3 regions of the Yersinia aldovae 670-83 genome follow, and region 3 is predicted to be linked to each of the others. Evidence: predicted binding sites of a transcription regulator. Region 3 holds the regulator's gene; each other region holds the start of a gene.

Region 1 (7,031 bases), 1.1 Mb from region 3:
AGATGAAACTGAGTATTATCTATTAACGGATAAGTATGTTTCTACGATTGAAATTGAAGGTAAAGAAGTACTAAAAGTTGCCCCTGAAGCGCTGACATTGGTGTCACAGCAAGCTTTTCATGATGCTTCATTTTTCCTGCGCCCAGCGCATCAACAGCAAGTCGCCGCTATTTTGCATGATCCACAGGCCAGCGAAAATGATAAATATGTCGCACTTCAGCTATTACGTAATGCCGAGATTTCAGCTAGAGGCATCTTGCCTAATTGTCAGGATACCGGCACATCCACTGTTGTGGCGAAAAAAGGTCAACGCGTTTGGACCGATAGCGATGATGCACAAGCCTTATCTCGTGGCATCTATAACACCTTCCGTCACGATAATTTGCGCTATTCACAAAATGCAGCACTAGATATGTATACCGAAGTGAATACCGGCACCAATCTTCCCGGCCAAATAGATATTTTTGCAACCCCCGGAATGCAATATTGCTTCCTGTTTGTGAATAAAGGCGGTGGTTCAGCAAATAAAGCTGCACTGTATCAGGAGACAAAAGCGGTTTTGGAACCCAAAAAGCTCAAAGCCTTTTTAATCGAGAAAATGAGAGGGTTAGGAACGGCAGCGTGTCCTCCTTATCACATTGCGTTTGTCATTGGCGGAACCTCCGCAGAATTAACACTGAAGACAGCTAAACTGGCTTCAACTAAATATTATGACAATCTGCCAACTGAGGGTAACGAATACGGTCAGGCATTTCGTGATATAGCACTCGAAAACGCGTTACTACAGGCTTCTCGTGAGTTTGGTTTAGGTGCTCAGTTTGGTGGGAAATATTTCGCTCACGATGTTCGGGTTATTCGTTTACCACGCCACGGGGGTTCTTGCCCGATAGGTATGGCTATTTCATGTTCATCTGACCGCAATATTAAAGCCAAAATTAATAAAGCAGGTATCTGGCTTGAAAAATTAGAACGCCATCCTGAGCAATATATCCCCCAACATCTGCGAGTGAATAATGAAGGTAAGGTGATTAATATTGACCTTAACCAGCCGATGGATGAAATCCGCCGACAGCTTTCTCGCCATCCAGTGTCCACGCGCGTATCACTTAGTGGCCCGCTGATTGTGGCGCGGGATATTGTTCATGCCAAATTAAAAGAGTGTTTAGAGCGGGGGGAGGCATTACCGCAATACATGAAAGATCACCCTGTTTATTATGCTGGGCCAGCAAAGACACCAGACGAATTTGTGTCAGGTTCAATGGGGCCAACAACGGGTGGGCATATGGACTCTTATGTGGACCTCTTCCAATCCCAGGGTGGCAGCTTAATTATGTTGGCAAAAGGCAATCGCAGCCAACAGGTTACGAAAGCGTGTCACAAACATGGTGGATTCTATTTGGGCAGTATTGGCGGCTCAGCAGCTATTTTGGCGCAGGAGTACATCAAAAGTCTGGAATGTATCGAGTATCCAGAGTTAGGAATGGAGGCAGTGTGGAAAATGGAAGTGGTAAATTTTCCCGCTTTTATTTTAGTGGATGACAAAGGTAACTCATTTTTTGACCAGATTCAGATGAAAACATGTGCTGGCTGTCAGCAGTAGTTTTTTTATGAGGGTTTCACTGTGCACGAAAAACGGTATCAACAGCGACAGCAACGCATTAAAGATCACGTAAAAACACGCGTTGCAGATGCGACCCAAACCGGTGGCATCATTATGATATTTACCGGTAATGGCAAAGGGAAAACTACGGCAGCTTTTGGCACAGCAACCCGAGCCGTAGGGCATGGGATGCGGGTAGGTGTAATACAGTTTATTAAAGGAACATGGGAAAGCGGTGAGCGCAACCTGTTGGAACGCCACGGGGTAGCGTTTCATATTATGGCGACCGGTTTTACCTGGGATACACAAGATAAAGCGGCGGATACCTTGGCGGCAAAACGGGTGTGGGAACAGGGTTGCCGGATGTTATCGGACCCATCTTACGAGCTTGTCGTGTTGGATGAGCTGACTTATATGGTCGCTTACGGCTATTTAGCGTTAGATGAAGTGATTGTCGCACTAAAAAACCGGCCGAAGAGTCAAAGTGTGGTTATTACCGGGCGGGCGTGTCATCGCGATATTATTGATCTTGCCGATACTGTTAGTGAGCTGCGGCCTGTTAAACATGCCTTTGATAGCGGAATTAAGGCGCAAAAGGGTATCGATTGGTAACGGCAGTCTGTTTTTGTGCATTCCGACGCTTAATTATTCGACAATCTGTTGTTTTATGAAGCGAAATGCAAATAATTTGTTGATACCGCTTGATTGTTTGTTCTGAGTTATACTATATTGCGCGCCAAGGAAATGAAGTGACTTTCCAAAGAATTACGCCGGCATAGCTCAGTTGGTAGAGCAACTGACTTGTAATCAGTAGGTCCCGAGTTCGACTCTTGGTGCCGGCACCAATTAAAAAACCCGTTATCTGAATAAGATAACGGGTTTTTGCATTTCTGCGCTCAAGCTACCACAGTGGCAGTTTTTACACTGCCGTCCTGCGATATCAATCATTCTTTGCTAATTCAGCCACTAATTTGTTCACGCCGTCACTCATGTTGGTGAACTTAGTCAATTGTGTGCGGGTTACCACCACAAAAACACCAATATTCTTCTCCGGAATCATTGCCATATAGGTAATAAAGCCGCCACCACCGCCGGTTTTTTGCATAATGCCCGGTAATTCAGCCGCGGGGGCCATATAAACCCAGCCCAGCCCCAGCGCATCGGCCTGACCGGCAACATCCATCCCTTTCAGCGAGGTCAAATCACGCCGCTGAAAGTACATCGTTTGTTCACGTTTGGCCGAGTTTTTACGTGCGCGGTTATCGGAAGATAAGAATTGCTGCATCCAACGTTGCATATCCTCAGGTGTCGAGTAAATCCCGCCACTCCCCGCCGCGGCGAGTGTGTTTTCACAACGGCTGCTGCCAACACCGATCATCAGGCGGTTACATTGCTCCGCAGTTGGGGTGAGGGTGGTATTTTTCATTCCCAGCGGCGCGGTGATTTTATCACGCAGCAGGCTGGAATATGACTTGCCGGATGCCCGTGACAACGCATCCGCCAGTAAGTCGTAAGCCAGATTTGAATAAGCGGCTCTAACCCCTGGTGGAACGGTGACATTCGCCTGCTTAAGCCATTGCCACCGGTTATCCGTGGTCGGCCAGGTAAATACCGGTCTTTTTTGTGGGCCACCGGGTTGCTCGCGCGGCAACCCACTGGTGTGGCTGGCCAGATTTAGCAGAGTAATCGGCTGCTTAGCATTATAAGACGGTACTCTGGCACCCTTCGGCGCGTATTTCATTAGCGGGTCAGTTAATTTAACTGTGCCATCGTCGGCCAACTTTACCATGACCTCACTGGTCATCAGCTTGGTAATCGAGGCAATGCGGATCAGAGAATCTGGTCGTGGGCGAAGATTGTTACCGGGCTTGGTTTCACCAAAACTACGATTGACCACTTGATTATTATCAATAACAACCAGCGCCATCCCCATAGCACCACTGTTATAGAAAATATGTTCAGCATATTGATCAACAACTTGTGAGGTCAGAAGTTCAGTATTGGCATGGCTGTGCAAGGGGATCGTGAGCAACGCGGCGGCCAGCAGCGGGGCAGGGAGATGTTTCAGCAATCGTTTATCCATGTTCAAAAAAATAAAATAGGAAGCGTGAGCTTATAGTAATCGGATAATTAAATAATACATGCGGAAATCTTCTGGCTGACAAATAATTTACATTGTGGGAAATGTTGGTTGGGCCGTCAGGGCTATCATGCTTTAAGGCAATTGTTGATTGATACAATTTGTTTAATACAATAGAAACCGCACTGAGTGAGGTCAGTACGGGTGATGGGCAAGTAACGGCTAATATCGGCAGTTTGAAATTTCATCATGGGTAGCGAGAGAGTCATTCATAATGTGAACCACCACTATACAGAGTGAGTGGCTGTGGGCATCACCCATAAATAATGTTGGCAGGGCCATAAAGGATACAAAATAGTGAAGAAAAACCCCTATTATGATGTCAGTAAGCCACACCATACCGAGTTTGGATTTCAGAATATCGAACCTGTTGTTCATCATCCGCAAGATTTGAAACGCTGGCGCGAGGAGAGAAAACGTCAGTCATTACCAAAACCGCCTCAGCAGGGTTACCCGCAGTTTATTGCCGATTGGTGGCAAGAAGCTGATTTCAGTGGTGAGCAAGATGCCTTATGGTGGTTGGGCCACGCTTCGCTATTATTACGGATTAACGGGCAGGCGGTGCTATTTGATCCGGTGCTTTCCAGGCGTGCTTCCCCCCTTAATTTTTACGGGCCAGCGCGTAAAACACCGGTGTCCGCTGATGTTTTACAATTACCCAATATTGATGTGGTGGTGATTTCACATAACCACTATGACCATTTGGATGCTACGACCATTATCCAATTGTTGCGCCGCTTTCCCGATATCGTCTTTCTGGCTCCTTTGGGATTAAAAAATTGGTTATTACAGGTTGGAGCCAGTCATATCTATGAATTGGATTGGTGGGATAAGCATGTTGCCGCTGATTTTGAGTTTCACTGCGTACCTGCCCGCCACTGGAGTATGCGTACACCTTGGGATCGTAATCAAAGTCTGTGGTCTGGTTGGGTGGTAAAACGTGATGAGATTAACTTCTATTTCACCGGAGACACCGGTTATTGTCAGCAACTGCTTACTATCGGTGAGAGGTTAGGGCCATTCAATTACGCCGCGCTGCCGATTGGCGCTTACGCTCCGCGCTGGTTTATGAATGCCCAGCATATGGATCCGCAACAGTCGGTCCAACTGTTCCTGCAATTACAGCAACCGATGACAGTGCCGATCCATTGGGGGGTATTTGAACTGGCAGATGAATCTCTGGATGAGCCGCCGCAACAACTTAAACAGGCACTGAGTGACGCAGGGGTAGCATCAGATAAGTTTACCCCGCTCAAGATTGGTGCTCGGATATTATTGGAGTAGGGGTGTTTCAGCGAGTTGGCTTCTCCCGCTGACACAAAACTCTATGATTTGACGGATAGATTCGCTCCTGAATTAGCCTACGGTTTCAGTTAAATCAGTTGCTTGAGCCTGTAATGCGGCAGACGCAGTAGTTGGCTTTTGCATCAGTGCGATATTTTGCTGCACCATTGTATCCAGCTACGCAACAGTACTATTGATCTCATGTATGCCCCGTATTTATTCATCGCCGCGTTGGTTATCTCCGACATCATGGTGGCGACATCACACACGCTGCTGACAATTTTCTTCATGGTATTGGCCTGGCGTATTTGTCCGGAACCTGATGCCATACTGCTAACTGTTAAACACATTGACGAGCCATTCATCAGCTTCATCAAACATCTCTTCAACTAAACGATTAAGCACTGATTTTTCTTGTTTATTGGCGTCGGTATTGATGCCGTTGGCTTGCATCGCTTTAACTTTAACCTCTGCATTTGGAAAGACTCGGTGCACGCGTTTAGTCAACTCTGCCTTAATCATTTCGCCCGCATTGGCAAGGCCGGCAACATTCCGTTTGTCATAAATCAATTCAACTCGCATGGCTTTTTCCTGATAAGTAAGTACTGTATTAATATACAGTTATCGTGGGTGGCAAACAACCGTGTTTTAAGTTGTTTTAACAAAAGAAATGGAATGTAAGGGGGTCAGCACGGGATTTTAGCGAAATTTAAATAACCGTAGGTGATTTTATGGTTTAATCACTGGCGGTTATTTCAGTATGGAAAGCTATCTGACTGTTTATAAGCGCAATTTAGTTATTTTTTCTGCAATCACATTGCACAGTAATAGAGGTGTGTGGCGAATCTATCTGTAACCCACGAGCGTCAACTACGACGCTGAGTATCTTGCAGTTACCATTCAATCAAACGGTATGCCGGATTCAATGGTTTCAAATACTTAATTTCAGCATCAACGATTAATTTCTTAAATGTCGCCTCGTTATCGTCCGTGGGTTTGGCAATCACAAAGTTTCCTGGCATCGGCTCTTTTTCTGGATCAACCAGGATAATCATGCCTTCGGGAAAGCTGATGCCTGAGGGCTAAAGTTACTGATGGGTTCATTTAGCACTGTTGCAAAGGCGGCGGCATTAGTCACAGTTATCTGTTTGACGTCAGACTTGACCCGTATTGCTTTATAGGATTCTTTTCAGAACGGGCTGGCATTATGGGCTTTGATCCACTCTTCGCTAATGGGATGAACAAAATGCAGCTCACTGGCGTGCAGCATTAGTCGCGGAGTCTGTTCGGTACCAGGCAGCAGACGGCCACCATACAGGTCACAGCCCAAAATAGGGTGGCCCAACTGCTGACAGTGGATACGGAGTTGATGAGTGCGCCCGGTTTCCGGGGTTAGCTGTACCCGCGTCAATGGCAGTAATGTCCCGTCTTCCAATTTATGATAAAAGCGCTCAACGACCCGATAGTAGGAACGAGCTGGCTTGCCGTGGATTGCACAAATCGACATCAGCGGGAACAGTACCGGGTCTTTAGCAATAGCTGCATCTATCACCCCTTCGTTGTCATCCAGATGTCCGCAGAGCAGTGCGCTGTACACTTTAGTCACGGTGCGTTGGCTGAACTGTTGGCAGAGAGCGGCATTGATAGCCTTATTGCGGGCAATCACCATCAGCCCGGAAGTACCGAAATCGAGGCGGTGGACCAGGGTACAACTGGGGAATATCTGTACCAGTCGATGGTGTACCGAATCCAGATTTTGCGGATTTTTCCCTGAGAGGCTAAGTAGCCCAGTGGGTTTATTGATAACTAGCAGGTGATCGTCCTGATAGAGATTCTCGATCTTGTCATGGCACGGCGGGGCAATAAAGGTATCGATAATCTTAGACATCAGGCTACCCGGATGAAGAGTGGGAGCGGATGATACCGAATTTTAAACCGACTGGCGAATCTGGTTATCCGACTGACCCATAAAGACGCAGAGAGCATTACTATCCCCGTTCCAAGGCT
Region 2 (7,031 bases), 680 kb from region 3:
AGGCCATTCCAGAGCGTGCATAAGCCAATCTGATTGTTTTTTTATGTTATAACGGCGGCGCTCAGGCCCGCCGTTTTTATTGGCAGCACTATTCCCAATCTAACAGCAATTGCCGTTCAAGTTGTGGGTCGAGCAACGTGACATGCAGCCCCACCAGCCGCACACCGCGCTCGGCGCGTCGTTCATCCCAGGCCATGCGTGCCACTTGCAGTAAATCTGCTTTATTCAGCTCGGGCCAGACATGTTCCTGCGTAGTTTGTTGAAAATCATGAAATTTCAATTTAATGCCCTGACGTGCAATATGCAGGTCTGGCCTAACCTTGCGTAAGCGGGTTTCCAATTCAACATAAAGCTGCTCAATCAATGATTCACAGCTTTCCCAATCGTGAATATCCTCGGCTAGCGTCTGCTCAACGCCGACCGATTTACGTAACCGGTCTGGCGATATTCCGCGCTCATCAATGCCGTGGCTGCGCTCCCACAGCACGCGACCAAATTTGCCAAATCGCTTTAGTAATTCAGCCTGTGAATAGTTTTGTACATCACCGCAAGTTGCCAGCCCCAATTCTTGTAAGCGTTTAGCGGTCACTTTCCCGACGCCGGGAATTTTACTCAGCGGCAGCTCATATAAGAAAGGTAAGATCTGGTCAGGCGTAATCACATACTGACCATTCGGCTTATTCAAATCTGAAGCGATTTTGGCCAAAAACTTTATCGGGGCGATACCGGCAGAAGCCGTAAGATTCAGCTCATCATAAATGGTCTGGCGGATCTCTCGTGCGATCAAGGTAGCGGAACCACTACACAAGGTGCAATCAGAGACATCCAGATAGGCTTCATCCAGCGACAGCGGCTCAATCAGTGGGGTGTAGCGGGCGAAAATTTCACGGATATGCAGTGAGGCTTCTTTATAAGCCGCCATTCTGCCGGGGATCACTTTGAGTTGTGGGCATAACTTGAGCGCCATTGCCGTTGGCATCGCGCTGCGCACACCAAATCGTCTGGCCGGATAATTAGCCGTGCTGATAACGCCTCTCCGATCTCGGCTACCACCAATCGCAATGGGGATATCACGCAGGCTGGGGTCGTCACGCATTTCAACCGCCGCGAAGAAGCAATCCATATCGACATGAATAATCTTTCGCATGTTATCTTTCCCCCCCGCCAAAACAACTGTACAAGTATACAGTTATTCGCAGGGGGAATTCAAGATTATCCTAATTTACAGCCAGACCAAAGCGGCCCTTCGATAAGGCACTGGTGAGCCTGAGTAATATCGTCGTAACAGATTGCTAATGGGGCCATCTTCAGCGTCCCCCGCCGTCTTACAACTTGAAATGCAGGGGTAAGACGGCGGAACAGGCAACCTCAATATGGCGGAGATCACAACACTCAACAGTGGTTAAAAATGCAATTTTTCAGTGACTTATCTTGCTGATGACGCGCCAAGGCCAACTCAATCAGTGTGGTGATCAGTTGCGTATAACTCACGCCCGTGGCACGCCATAATTTGGGATACATACTGATATTGGTAAAACCTGGTAACGTATTGACCTCATTAACAATAACCTCATTATCCGGTGTTAAAAAGACATCAACTCGCGCCATACCAAGGCATTCCAGCGCGCGAAAAGCCTCTAGCGCCACAGTGCGAATTCTCAGGCTGGCTGCATTGTCTATCGCCGCAGGAATCACCACCTGCGCACCGGTTTCATTGATGTATTTGGTCTCGTAAGAGTAAAACTCATCACTGATCACTACCTCACCGCAGACACTGGCTTGTGGATCATCATTACCCAAAACTGCGCATTCAAGCTCTCGCCCAACGATGGCAGATTCCACCAGCACTTTATGGTCAAAATCAAACGCTAACGCAATGGCTTGATGATATTCGTCCTCATTGCGTACTTTGCTCACGCCAACTGACGAGCCTTGATTTGCCGGTTTGATAAATAGGGGTAAACCCAGTTTTGCGGTTATCGCTTCGAAGCGGTATTTGTTTTTATTGGTGCGAGTCAGCGTGATAAATGGCGCAACGTTCAGCCCAGCATCACGTAGCAGGCGTTTGGTCATGTCTTTGTCCATACTAACCGCAGACCCCACAACACCAGCACCGACAAACGGAATATTTACCATTCTCAGCAGGCCCTGCAATGACCCATCCTCGCCCAACGTGCCATGCACAATCGGGAAGATAACATCCAGTTGAGCCAGTGCGCTGCCATTATCCGCAGCGATAAGTTGCTGACGTTGTTGGCCTGGAATCAATGCGACATTTTTGTTTGAGTGATTTAGCGAGATCAGCGCCGGATTTTCTGCATTTAACAAGTAGTTGGATACATCGTTAACATGCCATTGACCCTGCTTATCAATCCCCAATAGCGTGACATCGAACTTTTCTTTATCAATCGCCTCAACGATGTTTTTGGCCGACTGCAATGACACTTCATGTTCAGCCGACTTACCACCAAAGATCACACCAACCCGCAATTTCGACACGCAACATTCCTTCTTAAAATCTGGCACATAGAGGTGCATAACCGGATAGAATCCGATATAACACTAAACCAATGACATCATGCTTAACTAATGGTTTTTAAGATTTAAGCAGAAATCTCTCATCACACAAAGGAGATTAATCTGAGTAAGAATATCAATTTAGACGCAATTCCCCAATGATTAGCGATATCAAGTGGCAGAACCGCGAAAGTGAAGTAAGATACATTTAGTGATTTTCCTAATCAAAATGACAACAAATTAAGCCAATAACAGAATTGAATTCTGTTATTGGCTTAATTTAGCATTTTGTTATTTATTTTTAATAAAAAACGATTAAATTCGACAGTGTCGAAAAAAGTTAGTTATATGATTACCCTTCATCTCACAAATTCATTATAAAATAATGAATGGAAACTATATATCATGCGAAATTATATAATGGCTACCTTACTGCTCACAGCTACTTTTATCGTTAACGCTCAATCAGTCACACTCCCTGCACCACAAATCATTGCACACCGTGCAGGGACCGCCGATGCTCCTGAAAATACCTTACCGGCAATCGATAAGGCGTTGTCTAATGGTGCGAATGCTATATGGATCACATTACAGTTATCTAAAGATATTATTCCTGTCCTCTATCGCCCTTCGGATCTTAAAGAATTAACGGATAAGTCAGGAGCGGTTTCCAGTTATACCGCCCAACAACTCGCTAAAGTGGATGCCAGCGTTGCCTTTAATAAGAAACATAATATTCAGGGCAAACCTGATTCACATATTGGCATTCCTACTCTTGATGAAGTGCTAAAAAAATATCCTGACACCACATTTTATCTGGATATTAAATCACCTGATGCCAATCCTGAAACATTCGCCAAAGCCTTGCAAAAAACGCTTTCAACTCCCTCTAAAGGTGAGAAAAACCGCTTTGCGCGTACCCGAGTTTACTCTACGGATGATAACTATCTAAACGCGTTGAATGAGGTTAATAAAGAGAGCGATGCTTCACATAAAGTCAAACTTTTCGAAAGCCGTAACTACACTCGTACTCAATTAGCGAATATCACGATGGATCACAAGTGTGAATTACCGGCAGATGATAAAGAGCGTTGGTATGGTTTAGAGCTGCATCGCAAAGTAAAAGTTGTGGAAGAATATACCTTGGGTACAGCAAGTTCTGACGCAGTGTTAAGCTGGGACAAAGAAGCGATGGACTGCTTTAGAAGAAACAGTAATGCACATATCATTTTCTTCGGGATAAATACCTCTGAAGACTATAAGAAAGCGAAAGAACTACAGATAAATGGTGTCATGGTTGATTCCCCTGCACTTTTTAAAGATATAGCTAACAAATAAGAATGTATAAGCAAAAATTAACACGACGGGTATAGCGACAAATCAGAACATGATGAATAATAGCTTTAACGCCGTAAGCCAAGAAAGCAGACCAGAAAAACCAGATAAGTAATGAACTCTTCACTAAGTAAATACAAAAACCCCAGTTAATTATTATTTGGCTGGGGGTTTTTCTTCTGTATAGAGAGCGTTCATAATTCTGTGTCACGTTAAAAAATCATTACAACGTAATCACTTTATCGAGGCGGCCTTCAAAATAAATCGCCAACTGGGACAATGTCAAATTCCAGCTCTGGATCGGCATTGTCCATTTTTCCTGCGCATTCATTAATCCCAGATACAGTAATTTCAACAGACTGTTTTCATTCGGGAACGCGCCTTTCGTTTTTGTTAGTTTTCTGAACTGGCGATGCACCGATTCAATGGCGTTTGTCGTGTAAATGACCTTGCGGATCGTTGCCGGATATCGGAAGTAACACGACAGATTGGCCCATTTTCTCCGCCACGACTGAAGTACCACTGGATATTGTTGGCCCCATTTTTCTTCCAGTTCGTCCAGTGCGATTTCCGCTGCCTCTTTTGATACCGCACGATAAACTGGCTTTAAATCAGCCATAAACGCCTTGTGATGCTTCGATGCGACATATTTTATCGAGTTACGGATCTGGTGAATGACGCACAACTGAACTTCTGTATCGGGGTAAATGCTGTTTATCGCTTCCGGGAACCCTGTCAGACCATCCACACAGGCAATCAGAATATCGTTCACACCACGATTTTGTAGATCGGTCAGTACCGACAGCCAGAAATTAGCGCCTTCACTTTCAGACAGATACAGGCCCAGTATCTCTTTTTTGCCCTCCAGATTCAGGGCGAGAACAGTGTAGACCGCTTTGCTCTGATAACGCCCGTCTTCGCGGATTTTATAGTGGATAGCATCCAACCAGACGAAGGGGTATACCGCTTCCAGCGGGCGTTGTTGCCACTGTTTCAGCTCAGGAATAACTTTATCGGTGACCGCGCTGATGGTGGCACTGGACACGCTGAAAGCATATAAATCCTCAATTTCCTGGCTGATATCTTTGTAGCTCATGCCAAGTGCGAACATACGGATGATCTTGCGCTCGATCTCATCGGAAAGTGTGGTCTGGTGCTTCTTCACCAACTGAGGTTCAAAAGTACCATTGCGATCGCGGGGCGTGGCCAGTTCAAAGCTGCCAGTGGGTGTTTTAACGGTCTTTTTGCCTGAGCCGTTTTTACGGTTGGCTTCAACGTCCTGAGCCAGATGCGAATCGAGTTCAGCAGCTAATGCAGCTTCGGTTAACTGTTTGATTAATGGCGTTAAGATTCCATCTTTCCCGGTTAATGCCTGACCGGACTGGAGTGCCTTAAGCGCTTTGTCGAAATCGAAGGGTTGGGACATGTGTCATTCCTTTTTGATTGCATATTACTGGAATGACACAGAATTTCTAACACTCCCGGTTTTCTTCTGTATATGATCCAGTCGTATATAACTAATTTTTATACACAACTACCACTGTATTGACCATATCGTGATCTATAATATCTTTTATAAGATACGATATTGCTCTAGCTTCTTCTGACGAGCAGCCTCTTTAGCCAACCGTTTCTTACGAGAATCACAAGGCTCTGGGCAATCACATACCTTTTCCATCCCTAAAGCCCCAATTCCGCCGCAACTGCCCTGCAAGGTTTTACGTTTTACGATATAACCTAACGACATCCCGCCGATGACCAAGAGAAAAAAGACAAAAGATGCGATAAAAGTTGTCAACATATCCCCTCCTGCTATGGCCTTTTTTGCAGATAGGGTTTGAATGCATCAGAATAACGCTCCTCAAATCCCTCGTCTGTTTTGACTATCATAAATACCGGAATCCCCAGCAAGTTGGCCAAGGCCATCCCGCGTTCAGGCCCAAGGACATCCAGACCGGTAGAAAGACCGTCTGCTGTCATACAGCTTGGATCTAACACAGTTATTGATACCAGCCGATGATTAATTGGCCGCCCTGTCTCTGGATCAATCGTGTGTGAGTAACGCACACCATTCTGCTCGAAGTAATTACGATAATCCCCTGAGGTTGCAATTGCCATTCGCCCCGGTTCGATAATCTCTTGAGCACTTTGTGCTGAGCCAGCAACTGGTTTCTCAATGGCGATGCGCCAGGGTTTATTTTCCCCATTATTACCGCGAGTCCGCACCTCACCGCCGATATCAACCATATAGTTGGTGATATTCTGTGCTTCCAAATATTCGGCAACCACATCAACCCCATATCCTTTCGCAATTGATGAGAGATCGACATACAACTCAGGGAGCCGTTTGACTAAAGCCCCCTGCTCCACGGCCAGCTTATCAATACCAACCCATGCCCGACGAGTGGCTATTTCCGCATCAGTTGGAACAACATCTGGCCGCCCTTCAGGGCCAAAACCCCATAAGTTGACTAACGGCCCAACGGTGACATCCAGTGCACCATCAGTCAGACGGTTTATACGAATAGCCTCACGCACCACTTTAGCGGTCGCAGCTGAAACCGGGAACGGTGTGTTCAGTTCGCGACTTTTATTGAAACGACTCAGTTCCGAGTCAGGCCGATAAGTCGACATCTGATCATTAACCCGTTCCAACTCCAGGTCGATTTCCTGCTGTAATTGCTCTGCGCCGGGGGTGGATGAGTCACTGACATATTTAATTGAATATGAGGTTCCCATCGTTTTACCTTCGAGATTGATTTGCTCAGGACCACACCCTGAGAGCAGTAAAACCCCGACCACCGCCATTAGCCAATGCGTTATATATTTCTGCACAATATCCCCAATTACTGTAAAAAGCCGAGTGGTGGCAAATCAACCACCAAAATCATCCAGCATAATATTGTCGTCTTCCACACCAAGATCTTTCAGCATTTTGATAACAGCCGCATTCATCATCGGCGGGCCACACATATAGAATTCACAATCTTCCGGCGCGGGGTGATTCTTGAGGTAATTCTCTAGCAACACGTTATGAATAAAGCCGGTATAACCCGTCCAGTTGTCTTCGGGTTGTGGGTCAGACAACGCAACATGCCAACGGAAATTCTCATTCTCAGCCTGTAGCTGGTCAAAATCTTCTTCATAGAACATTTCGCGGCGCGAACGTGCACCATACC
Region 3 (7,031 bases):
CGCTTGCTTAGTTAACAACCGATGAAAGTAGCGACAATGGCGATCGGTCCAGTCGAGCATCGGCGCAACAGAGAAACGCTGTAGGGGGTAGCGTGCTAACAGGCTTGATTCACTTTTTTTCATGGCTAAGTCTGCCAAAGTATTTTCTTGATACATTCGTTGAGTTTGTTCTTGATAGACCCCGATACAGACCCAAAAATGAGGCTAAGGCTGAACGAGAATTACGGAAAACGGCCCTAATGATAGCATAAAAATGTATCAGTCAATCTGGGGAGATGTATCGACCGTAATTTGAATTACAGATAGCACTCCCCCTATTGCGATAACTTACTTTTCGTCAATTAAGTCTATTGGCACGTCCATAATAGGTAATTGGCCTAACACTAACTTCGCACCTGCATTAGAAAGATGACTTCCTTGATTATATAGCCCCCCATTTTTATTAATAATCAGACAGTTATGCCCCTCACAAAGACTATCCACAGGATTAATAATCATTAAGTTAGGGCTTGGTTTTATATAGGCATTCAACTTTTCACTCAATGCACTTGCTGCATTATATCCTTTAGTACTTTTATCATAGACTTTCCCGACGTTACCATTACTAATATTAAGCAATCTAAAATAGTCTCGTTTAACATCCGTTCGAACCGTAGGGATTGGGTAAACTAAAACAACTCGATGCCCCATAGAGAGCAATTTATTAATGTTGCTGGCTAAAGATACCCATACCAACTCGTCAGGCGCAGCAGGTTCAGATACTACATTCATACTCAGGGCTTTACCTGGTGAACCCTCAACCAATTTTGTATCTTTAAATTGTGCATAATTAGCTGCAATTAAAAATGTCTTTTTACTTGAGAACGCATTAATAACCCCCCAACGTCGGCGATTAATATCAGGGCACTCGGGAGCCGTTCCGAACCATAATTTGTCAGAGACAAAAGAACATTGTTCATAAGTTAGAGATATTATTCCTTTTCCCTTTTTTGCTAATTCTGTTTGCAAAGCATATTCAAAAGAAGCAGCGTAGCTATCTCCTATGACAACCCAACTTTCATCACCAAACTTGCACGCCCCTGATGGATCTCTATTCCCACACAGATGTGTAGGTTTGCCTGAAAGGTAATTACGGCCGGTGGTTACACTCTCCAATCTACGGAATTCAGGAACTTTAAAATCTTCATACATCTTTTTTGCCAAGGGTGATAAACGTTCACCTGCAGAATCAGCAAAACCGTTTTTAATTATGGTCACCCCAGAGAAAAGTATCAAAATAAATGCAGATACCCCCATCACAGCCCATTTCCATAGAGCAAGCTGTTTCTTCCTAAATGGTTTCTCAATTAAATAGAACGATATGATGGCAAGAATTACAGAGATCATAATAAGTACTAGCGATGTTTGAGTGTCTATGCTCCCCACTTTTATTCTATAGAATACAAACAGCGGCTGGTGCCAAAGATAAATAGAATAGGATATTGCCCCAATAAAGATAACTGGTTTAGCTGATAGTAGTGATGTCGTTATATCTCGCTGGCGAGAAAAGAAGATAATAATAAGACAAATATTAATGCAGGTAGAATTCGCTTGGATCTTCTTAAGAAAAAATCACTTACTGAGAAATTACCTTTTTTTAAGTCTGAAAATATAATAGATGTTATCAAAAAACCGGATAATACAAAAAATATATCTACGCCTAAAAAGCCTCCTCTGAATAGTTCATAGCCAAAAATAGACAATTTTGCATGATAAAAAACGACTGCGAAAACAGCGACGGCTCGTAATCCATCCAACTCAGTTCTATATCTCGTGTTGTGGGACATACAATTCTCTATATTACAATGAGTTTTTATTTTCTTCTTTCAAAAAACAATTATATACAGAAGTATTTACACAGGTAAACGCATTAATGCAACCAGTTGATTTATATCATATTAACAAGTTATCCGCGAAGGAAACTACGCAGTTAAATCTGTAATATAATACAACTTATTCCTAATGCTCGATGAGATCACTGTATGAGAATATGCTGTGAGATATTTTTGTGAGATGAAAAACATTGCTCAATTCAAACACCTGTCAATATGACGTCTCGCGCAAACATGGTAGAATCTATTGATGACTACGTTGCGAGATTACAATCATGAAACCGATCAATGAGGAAACGCTGCTCGCTAAGGCTGAAAGCCTATGCCTACAACGAAACGTCCGGTTGACCCCGCAACGTCTAGAGGTATTACGTTTGATGGCCCAGCAGCCCGGTGCTATCAGCGCTTATGATTTACTGGATCTGCTACGAGTTTCTGAGCCGCAAGCCAAACCGCCTACAGTTTATCGCGCATTGGACTTTCTGTTGGATCAAGGGTTTATTCATCGCGTCGAGTCAGCTAATAGCTATGTGTTATGCCATCATTTTGAAGAGCCGACTCATACTTCAGCGCTATTTATCTGTGACCGCTGCAAGATAGTGACCGAGCGCACTACCGTCGGGATTGAAGAGGCCTTGGCGCAATTGGCAAAGCAATCAGGTTTTGCACTGCGTCACAGCGTAGTAGAGGCACACGGTTTATGTGCGGAATGTGGGGTAGTTGAAGCATGTGAAAGCCATGATCACTGTGATCACGACCACTCAATTGTGACGAGAAAGAAGTAGATACCTGGCGATAAAGATCACACTGTCGCTAAAAGGCGGCAGTATTAGACAGCTTTGAGCAATACAAACAGATTTACCCCAGTGCAATAGACGTAAATACTGATATATAAATAGAGTGTGGGTAGCATTCTTCAGGATAAGACACATCCATGTGTCTATAGCGATATAAATCAGACAGTTAGAATGGATTATATTAAAATATATTCACTCACTTCATTGTCAATTATATATTATCACACTAACAAGAAGGTATTATTTAATTAAAACATTCATGAAAATAAGAAAGCCGATTAATTTATACCCTAAATAAACGCTTATATCAGATCCAGTCGCCATTACGGATGACACCAACGGCCAATCCTTCAATAGTGAAGCTTTGTTCACGCAGATCGACAACAATCGGCTGGAACTCACTATTTTCTGGCAGAAGTTGTACGATATTACCCTGTTTCTTCAAGCGTTTGACCGTCACTTCATCATCAATTCGTGCGACAACCACTTGCCCATTACGCACATCTTGCGTTTTATGTACCGCTAGCAAGTCGCCATCCAGAATACCGATATCTCTCATCGACATTCCGTTTACCCGCAGCAGAAAATCTGCGCTCGGTTTAAACATGGAAGGGTCTACTTTGTAGTGGCCTTCGATATGCTGCTGTGCAAGCAATGGCTCACCTGCGGCAACTCGGCCAATCAACGGCAAACCGTCTTCTTCTTCCATCAGTAAACGAATGCCACGGGAAGCGCCGGAAACAATCTCGATCACGCCTTTACGGGCCAGTGCTTTTAAATGTTCTTCCGCGGCATTTGGAGAGCGAAACCCCAGACGCTGCGCGATTTCGGCACGGGTCGGTGGCATACCGGTTTGCGCTAAGTGATCGCGAACCAGGTCATAAACCTCTTGCTGTCTGGTAGTTAGTGCTTTCATTCCGCCCCCTGTTTGTTTATACAGTCTTGCTGTGAGTATATACAGGTAAGCGAGCATTGGGAACCAAAGAGTGAATAAAAACAGGGATTAATCACTGTTTACATCGACAGCACTGTTCGAGCCTTTATTGACCAATATGCTGCCAAAGTACCGTTATCCATACAAATAGTGCTAATCCAATCGCTAAAAACACTGCGGCTGACCCCATATCTTTTGCCCGGCCAGAAAGTTCGTGAAACTCACTACCAATACGATCGACGATAGCCTCGATAGCACTGTTTATTACCTCTATAATGATAACTAAGATCACGCTGGAAATAAGTAAGATACGCGCTATGGCACTCACATCTAGCCAGAAAGCCAGTATGATGGCAGCAATAGCGGTGACGATTTCCTGACGAAAGGCGGCTTCGTTTTTCCAGGCTGCCATTAACCCTTTAACAGAATAACCGGCCGCTTTATAGATTCGGGTTAATCCTGTTGATTGATTCGCCATGTTTTATTGCCTTTATCTTAAGTTAATGATGATTTTTGCCATTTTATGTTGTCTCATCACCACAGATCTCAAAACCAGTTTCTGGTATCCTTGCGACGAATTGCTAACAAGAGGCTTCATGTAGTTATGTCAGGTTGGCGTAAAATATATTATAAGTTACTGAATTTACCACTTAAACTGTTGGTAAAAAGCAAGGTTATTCCGGCAGATCCTGTGACTGAGTTAGGGTTAGACCCTTCTCGTCCCATTCTGTACGTTTTGCCTTACAATTCTAAGGCTGATTTACTGACTTTGCGAGCGCAGTGTCAGGCACAGGATCTGCCCGACCCATTGATTCCATTGGAAATCGATGGTGTGCAGCTGCCCAGCCATGTCTTTATCGATAACGGCCCAAGGGTGTTTCGTTACTATGCACCCAAACAAGAATCGGTAAAGCTATTCCACGATTATCTCGATTTACATCGCAATAATCCGGCGCTGGATATCCAAATGCTGCCGGTTTCCGTGATGTTTGGCCGCTCTCCAGGGCGTGAAGGCCACGGTACGCCACATCTGCGCGTACTGAACGGCGTGCAGAAATTTTTTGCCGTATTGTGGCTGGGGCGCGATAGCTTTGTGCGTTTCTCTACCACGGTTTCACTGCGCCGTATGGCCAGTGAGCATGGTACAGATAAAACGATTGCCCACAAACTGGCGCGCGTAGCAAGAATGCACTTCTCACGTCAGCGTCTGGCCGCGGTTGGTCCAAGCCTACCGGCGCGTCAAGACCTGTTCAAGAAGCTTTTGACCTCCAAAGCGATTGAAAAAGCGGTCGCCGATGAAGCGCGCACCAAAAAAATCTCCCACGAGAAAGCACAGCAGAACGCCATTACACTGATGGAAGAGATTGCCGCAGACTTTTCATATGAAGCCGTGCGTCTGTCTGACAGGGTTTTGAGTTGGACGTGGAACCGCTTGTATCAGGGAATTAACGTCCACAATGCAGAGCGCGTGCGGCAGTTGGCGCAAGATGGTCATGAAATCGTCTACGTGCCTTGCCATCGCAGCCATATGGATTATCTGCTGCTCTCTTATGTGCTTTATCATCAAGGGCTGGTGCCGCCGCATATCGCCGCCGGTATTAACCTTAATTTCTGGCCTGCCGGCCCAATCTTCCGCCGTTTGGGTGCGTTCTTTATCCGCCGTACCTTTAAGGGCAACAAACTCTATTCAACGGTATTCCGTGAATATCTGGGTGAGTTGTTCACCCGTGGCTACTCAGTGGAATACTTTGTTGAAGGTGGGCGCTCACGTACCGGCCGCCTGCTGGAACCTAAAACCGGCACGCTGTCGATGACCATTCAGGCCATGCTGCGGGGTGGCTCACGTCCAATCACGCTGGTGCCGATTTACATCGGTTATGAGCATGTAATGGAAGTGGGTACTTACGCTAAAGAGTTGCGCGGGGCGACCAAAGAGAAAGAGAGCCTGTTGCAGATGCTGCGTGGCTTGCGCAAACTGCGTAATCTCGGTCAGGGCTATGTGAACTTTGGCGAACCCATTCCGCTGACAACCTATCTGAATACCAACGTGCCGCAATGGCGCGATGCTATCGATCCGATTGAAGCACAGCGCCCAAGTTGGTTGACGCCTGTAGTAAATGATTTGGCCGGTAAGATTATGGTCAGAATCAATAATGCGGCAGCGGCGAATGCCATGAACCTGTGTTCAACCGCATTATTGGCTTCACGTCAGCGTTCACTCACTCGCGAGCAGTTGCTTGAGCAACTCGATTGCTACCTGCAATTATTGCGTAACGTGCCTTATGCGAAAGACGTCACCGTGCCGGATAAAACACCCGAAGAGTTGCTTAATCACGCCTTGAATATGAATAAATTTGAGGTGGAGAAAGATAACATTGGTGACATCATTATCCTGCCACGGGAACAAGCGGTGCTGATGACTTATTATCGCAATAACATCCAGCATTTGCTGATCCTGCCATCACTGATTGCCAGTATGGTGATGTACCAGCGGCGCATCACACGCGCCGAATTGTTACGTCAGGTCAGCATGATCTATCCCATGTTGAAAGCTGAATTGTTCCTGCATTACAGTAAAGAACAGTTGCCACAAACGTTGGATACGCTGATTGATGAACTCGCTCGCCAGCAGTTGATCTGCGATAAAGGGACTGAAGTAGTACTGAACCCGGCCCGCATCCGCCCACTGCAATTACTGGCAGCCGGTGTGCGGGAAACCCTGCAACGTTATGCGATTACTCTTTCGTTACTCAGTGCGAACCCAAGCATCAATCGGGGTGCGCTGGAGAAAGAGAGCCGCATTATGGCGCAGCGTTTGTCTGTGCTGCATGGAATTAACGCACCGGAATTCTTTGATAAGGCGGTGTTCTCAACATTGGTCGCCACCTTGCGAGAAGAGGGCTATATCAGTGACACCGGTGATGCCGTGCAAGAGCATACACTGGAGGTTTACAACATGCTGAGTGTGTTAATGACGCCGGAAGTGAAGCTGACCATCGAGAGCGTCAGTATGCCGGCTGAAACCAATAATCTGCTGCCTCAACCCGCAGCAGAGGATAAACCGGAAGGTTGATTACTCACAGCTTTAAGCAAAAGTAATAAACAAAAATGGCCGGATTCATCATCTGGCCATTTTTTTGACTGTTTTCCAGAGGCTTATTTACTGCCAATAACTGATCAGAATCCCAAGGAACAGCACCAACCCGACGTAGTTATTATTCAAAAACGCCCGAAAGCAGGGATCACGCTGACGTCCGGCAATCATCTTCTGTTGGTGGACAAACAGCGCACCCGCCAGCAAGACTGACCAATAAAACGCCCCGCCAAGATTCATCAACCAGCCAACCGCCACCATCAGCACCAGAGTTGCCAGTTGCAGCAATCCGATGATCAGTTTGTCCTGCTGACCAAACAAAATTGCGGTAGATT

Evidence for each region. The regulator LexA, encoded in region 3, represses DNA repair genes until DNA is damaged. The targets are predictions, from matches to a motif close to TNCTGTATGTACATACAGNA.
Region 1: AT01_RS05350 (DinI-like family protein) is a predicted target of LexA. The motif match lies at 5,628-5,647, and genes of this name have one in related genera.
Region 2: dinB (DNA polymerase IV) is a predicted target of LexA. The motif match lies at 1,172-1,191, and genes of this name have one in related genera.

What each region holds. Positions count from the first base shown of each region.
Region 1 is NZ_CP009781.1:1,155,007-1,162,037, reverse strand. It holds gene AT01_RS05375 (fumarate hydratase) at 1-1,600, shown strand, start outside; gene cobO (cob(I)yrinic acid a,c-diamide adenosyltransferase) at 1,622-2,212, shown strand; tRNA gene AT01_RS05365 (tRNA-Thr) at 2,370-2,445, shown strand; gene ampH (D-alanyl-D-alanine-carboxypeptidase/endopeptidase AmpH) at 2,541-3,683, opposite strand; gene AT01_RS05355 (MBL fold metallo-hydrolase) at 4,035-5,024, shown strand; partial or broken gene AT01_RS20585 (methyl-accepting chemotaxis protein) at 5,097-5,365, opposite strand; gene AT01_RS05350 (DinI-like family protein) at 5,358-5,606, opposite strand; partial or broken gene AT01_RS05345 (LexA family protein) at 5,818-6,106, opposite strand; gene AT01_RS05340 (RluA family pseudouridine synthase) at 6,214-6,912, opposite strand.
Region 2 is NZ_CP009781.1:1,612,577-1,619,607, forward strand. It holds gene pepD (beta-Ala-His dipeptidase) at 1-23, shown strand, start outside; gene dinB (DNA polymerase IV) at 89-1,147, opposite strand; gene ddlA (D-alanine--D-alanine ligase) at 1,393-2,499, opposite strand; gene AT01_RS07485 (glycerophosphodiester phosphodiesterase family protein) at 2,938-3,855, shown strand; gene AT01_RS07490 (IS256 family transposase) at 4,076-5,278, opposite strand; gene nqrM ((Na+)-NQR maturation NqrM) at 5,426-5,653, opposite strand; gene AT01_RS07500 (FAD:protein FMN transferase) at 5,665-6,687, opposite strand; gene nqrF (NADH:ubiquinone reductase (Na(+)-transporting) subunit F) at 6,727-7,031, opposite strand, start outside.
Region 3 is NZ_CP009781.1:2,295,516-2,302,546, forward strand. It holds gene dusA (tRNA dihydrouridine(20/20a) synthase DusA) at 1-123, opposite strand, end outside; gene AT01_RS10475 (SGNH hydrolase domain-containing protein) at 328-1,386, opposite strand; gene AT01_RS22285 (acyltransferase family protein) at 1,527-1,826, opposite strand; gene zur (zinc uptake transcriptional repressor Zur) at 2,147-2,656, shown strand; gene lexA (transcriptional repressor LexA) at 2,976-3,584, opposite strand; gene AT01_RS10490 (diacylglycerol kinase) at 3,709-4,080, opposite strand; gene plsB (glycerol-3-phosphate 1-O-acyltransferase PlsB) at 4,207-6,675, shown strand; gene ubiA (4-hydroxybenzoate octaprenyltransferase) at 6,763-7,031, opposite strand, start outside.